DNA from 2 places in the Luteibacter sp. CQ10 genome. Region 1 is predicted to be linked to the other one. Evidence: riboswitches for the same ligand, from Rfam matches in the RefSeq annotation. Region 1 holds a riboswitch; the other holds the start of a gene.
What was found. Region 1 has a riboswitch for thiamine pyrophosphate ahead of JNG39_RS17625 (TonB-dependent siderophore receptor). Riboswitches for the same ligand answer to the same signal wherever they lie in the genome.
Positions count from the first base shown of each region.

Region 2: linked by a shared signal. The riboswitch ahead of thiC (phosphomethylpyrimidine synthase ThiC) and the one ahead of JNG39_RS17625 (TonB-dependent siderophore receptor) in region 1 are both predicted to bind thiamine pyrophosphate.

Region 1 is NZ_JAEUYM010000005.1:19,038-21,432, reverse strand. It holds gene JNG39_RS17630 (phosphotransferase) at 1-833, shown strand, start outside; TPP riboswitch at 854-950, shown strand; gene JNG39_RS17625 (TonB-dependent siderophore receptor) at 1,010-2,395, shown strand, end outside.
Region 2 is NZ_JAEUYM010000002.1:24,939-27,333, forward strand. It holds gene thiC (phosphomethylpyrimidine synthase ThiC) at 1-1,491, opposite strand, end outside; TPP riboswitch at 1,564-1,662, opposite strand; gene JNG39_RS09010 (TetR/AcrR family transcriptional regulator) at 1,697-2,362, opposite strand.

The DNA of each region.
Region 1 (2,395 bases):
CGCGCATCTTCCACGACGAGGCGGGTGATTCCGTCATCGCGCAGGACGACTGGGTCTACGAGGTGCAGGAGCCCGCGCATGGCGTGGACGTCTATCGCGAGGCCTACTCTTGGTCGCCCATCGGAGGCGTGATGCACGCGCGGGCGGCGGGCGAGATGCTGGCCAGGCTGCACGATGCGCTCGCCGGATACGACGCACCGCAACGATCGACGCACGTGCTCGTCGCGCGCGCGGAGATCCTTTCGTCCCCCGATCCGGTCGCGGCGGTCGAGGCGCAACTGCCTTCACGCCCCTGCCTGCATTCGTACCTGCGCGAGCGGGACTGGCGCAAGGAACTGCGTGACGCCATGGCACCGTGGCCGCCTTGCGATCTCGCCGCGCGCTCGCCGTCGTGGACGCACGGCGACTGGCACGTGTCCAACCTGTACTGGAGCGGCGATACCGACGACGCCTCCATCACCGGCGTACTCGATTTCGGGCTATCGGCGCGCACGTTCGCGCTTTTCGACCTCGCCACGGCGATCGAGCGCAACGCCATCGCCTGGCTCGAGATCGAACGGGGCGACATCGGGCGGGCCGACCTCGCCCTCGCACTGATCGAAGGGTACCATTCGCGCCGGCCGCTTTCGGCGGCCGACATCGGCGCGCTTGCCGACCTGCTGCCGATAGTCCACGTGGATTTCGCCCTCTCGGAAGTGGCGTATTTCGAGGGCATCACGCGACGCCGCGACCATGCCGACGTGGCCTGGCATACCTTCCTGCGCGGCCATGCGGCCTGGTTCCTCGGCCCCCATGGCCGGGCCTTCCTGGACGCCCTTCGACACGCCGCCTGAGGATTCGTGGTTCAATAGGGATTCTGAAGCGGGGGTGCCCGGCGTTGGCCGGGCTGAGAGAGTCCCTTGGAACCTGATCCGGTTTGCACCGGCGTAGGGAGCTTGCAGAGCCACGGATACCGCCGTTCCGGCGCCGTGGCTCGCCGTCGCTTCGCACGTATTCGACGAAGACGACGATGACCCTCTCCCGCACGCCCCTCGCTCTCGCCCTGTTGTCCCTCGCCCCGCTGGCGCATGCCGACGACACCGCCCCGCCGCAGGCGCGCACCCTGCCCGCCATCGATGTGCACGCCGCGACGGCCAGCGGCTACCAGGCGGCCGATTCGCAGCTGGACACGTTCGGCAGCTTCGGTAGCGCGCCGCTGCACGATACGCCCGCCGCGATCACCGTGATCACCCGCGCGCAGATCGACGACCGCCAGCCCCGTTCGTTGAGCGAACTGGTGCGCGGCGATGCCGCGATCAACGACAACTACGCGCCCGCGGGGTATTACCAGGACGTGTCGATCCGCGGTTTTCCGCTCGATCTCGCCACGGGTTTCCGCTTCAACGGCATGATCATGTCCGCCGAGCAGACGCTCGCGCTGGAAGGCAAGGAACGGGTGGAAGTACTCAAGGGCCTGGGCGGCCTCGAGGCCGGCGTGGTCGAGCCGGGCGGCTTGGTGAACTACGTGAGCAAGCGCGTGGCCGACGTGCACAACGTCACCGTCGGCACCGATTCGCACGGATCCAGCTACGAGGCGATCGATCTCGGCGCGTGGTTCTCGCCCTCGTTCGGCATGCGGGTGAACGCGGCGAACGAGAAGACGCATTCGTGGATCGACCATGCCGACGGCCGCCGCAGCTTCGTATCGGTCGCCGCCGACTGGAAGATCAGCGACGCGGCCACGCTGCTGCTCGACACCGACTACCAGACCAGCGGCCAGCGCTCGGCATCGGGCTACCAGCTGCTCGGCGGCACGGTGATTCCCGAACATCCCAGTCGCACCCAGTTGCTCGGCTACCAGCCGTGGCAGCGACCGGTGGGGATCCATTCGAGCAACACGTCGCTGCGCTTCAACTATCGCTTCAGCGATGCCTGGAACGCGCAGGTATCGGCGGGTCACAGCCATACCGCGATCGACGACAACGTGGCCTTCGCTTATGGCTGCGGGTATGCCGAAGCCTGCGCGAACGGCTCGCCGGGCTACTTCTTCGCGCCCAACGGCGATTACGACATCTACGATTATCGAAGCCCGGACGACACGCGCCAGAACGACGAGGTGCGCGCGGTACTCACGGGTACCTTCGCCACCGGCGGCGTCGACCACGAGCTCAACGTGGGCGCCACGGCGTTCCGTCGCACGGTGGACCAGCGCCCCTACGTCTACGACTACGTGGGCACGGCCAATATCGATCAGCGCGAGCCGCCGGTGTTCGCGCCGTCGCCGAACGAACCGGGCGCGTCGGCACGTGCGCTCACCAGTTGGCAGCGCACGCTGTTCGCGATCGACCGGGTGCACCTGGGCGACACATGGCAGGTATTGGCCGGCGCGCGTTTCGTGCGCCTCGACGAAACCGCC
Region 2 (2,395 bases), on a different contig from region 1:
GTTGGGCAGGCCCAGGTGTTCCTTCGGCGTGACGTAGCAGAGCATCGCCGTGCCGAACCAGCCGATCATCGCCGCGCCGATGGCGCTGGTGATGTGGTCGTAGCCGGGGGCGATGTCGGTGGTGAGCGGGCCCAGGGTGTAGAACGGCGCCTCGTGGCACTTTTCCAGCTGGCGCTCCATGTTTTCCTTGATGAGGTGCATGGGCACGTGGCCAGGGCCTTCGATCATGCACTGCACGTCGTGCTTCCAGGCCACCTGGGTAAGCTCGCCCAGCGTGTCCAGCTCGCCGAACTGCGCCGCGTCGTTCGCGTCGGCGATGCTGCCGGGGCGCAGACCGTCGCCGAGGCTGAAGGACACGTCGTAGGCCTTCATGATCTCGCAGATGTCCTCGAAGTGCGTGTAGAGGAAGTTCTCCCGGTGATGGGCCAGGCACCACTTGGCCATGATCGACCCGCCGCGCGAGACGATGCCCGTCACGCGCCGGGCGGTGAGCGGCACGAAGCGCAGCAGCACGCCGGCGTGGATCGTGAAGTAGTCCACGCCCTGTTCGGCCTGTTCGACGAGCGTGTCGCGGAAGATCTCCCAGGAAAGTTCTTCGGCCACGCCGCCCACCTTCTCCAGCGCCTGGTAGATCGGTACCGTGCCGATCGGCACCGGCGAATTGCGGACGATCCATTCGCGGGTTTCGTGGATGTGCTTGCCGGTGGAGAGGTCCATCACCGTGTCGCCGCCCCAGCGGATGGCCCAGACCAGCTTTTCCACTTCCTCGGCGATGCCCGAACTGACCGCGCTGTTGCCGATGTTGGCGTTGACCTTGGTGAGGAAGTTGCGGCCGATGATCATCGGCTCGGCTTCCGGGTGGTTGATGTTGGCCGGGATGATCGCGCGGCCGCGGGCGACTTCCTCGCGCACGAACTCGGGCGTGATCAGGCGCGGCGTGGCCGCGCCGAACGACTCGCCCGGATGCTGCATGCGCAGGGCGCCATCGCCCAGCGCCTCGATGCGCTGGTTTTCCCGGATCGCGACGAATTCCATCTCCGGCGTGACGATGCCCCGGCGGGCGTAATGCATCTGGGTAACGTTGGCGCCCGGTGTCGCGCGCAGGGGGCGGCGGGCGTGGCCGAAGCGGATGGCATCCAGTCGGGCGTCCTCGGCACGGGCGCGGCCGAAGGCCGACGACAGCCCGTCGAGGCGGGCCACGTCGCCGCGCTCCTCGATCCACCCCGCGCGCAGGGCCGGCAGGCCGGCGGCGAGGTCCACGGGGTGGGCGGGGTCGGTGTACGGCCCCGAGGTGTCGTAGACCACGATGGGCGGATTGGCCTCGCCGCCGAACAACGTGGGCGTGTCGGCCTGGGCGATCTCGCGCATGGGTACGCGCAGGTCGGGCCGGCTGCCGGTCACATGGACCTTGCGGGAGCCGGGGATCGGCGCGGTAACGGATTCGGACAGCTCGCGCGCGGCGCGGGCCAGGTCGGAGGGCATGGCATTCATCGGCGTCTCGACTCTCGCGGGAAAGGGAGAAGCGGACGTGCGCCGACGCGAAGCGGGCGCCCGGAGGCACCACGGCTTGCGATCGAAGCTTCCTACGCCGGTACCAGCCGGATCAGGTTCGAAGGGACTCTCTCAGCCCGCGCATTCGCATGGGCACCCCCGCTTCGCCGTCCATTCAAGCAGAAGCGGGGCGTGGATGCGAGCGTCAGGCGTTCGCCGCGCGCGGCGAATAGGCGCGCATGAACATGTCCACGGCGGCCTGGGCGTTGGCGCGCACCTCCTCGGCGAACTGCACGGCGCAATCCTCGCAGCCGAACAGGCGGCGGATGAGGAGGTCGCCCTTGAGCAGGGCCAGGAACTGCGTGGTGGCGCGGGAGACGTCGGCGATGTCGAGCTGGCCGCGGTCGACCGCGCCCTCCAGCAGGCGCTGCATCAACTTGTGCATGCGCACGGGACCTTCCTCCCACACCAGTCGGCCGAACCGGGGATTGCCGCCGGAATGGCAGTCGGAAAGGATGGCCCGGAAGGTGCCCACCGACTCGGTGTTGGTCTCCATCGCCGCGTGGCGGCTGGCGATGTTGCTCAGCGTGACGCGGATGTCCGTGCCCGGGCTGAAGTCGAAAAGGTCGTCGGGCAGGCGCTCCTGCACGTGCGCGCGGATCACTTCGCGGAAGAGGTTGTCCTTGTCGCCGAAATGGCTGTAAACGGTGAGCTTCGAAACGCCCGCGGACGCGGCGACGGCGTCCATGCTGGTCCCGGCGAACCCGCCCTGGGTAAACAGGGCCTTGGCCGAGTCGAGAATGGCTGCGCGCTTCTCCATGTCCTTCGGACGCCCGGGGCCCTGGGGCTTGAGTTTCGGGCTGGCGTTCATGGCTGCACCTTCACAAACAAAAGTTATGACTTT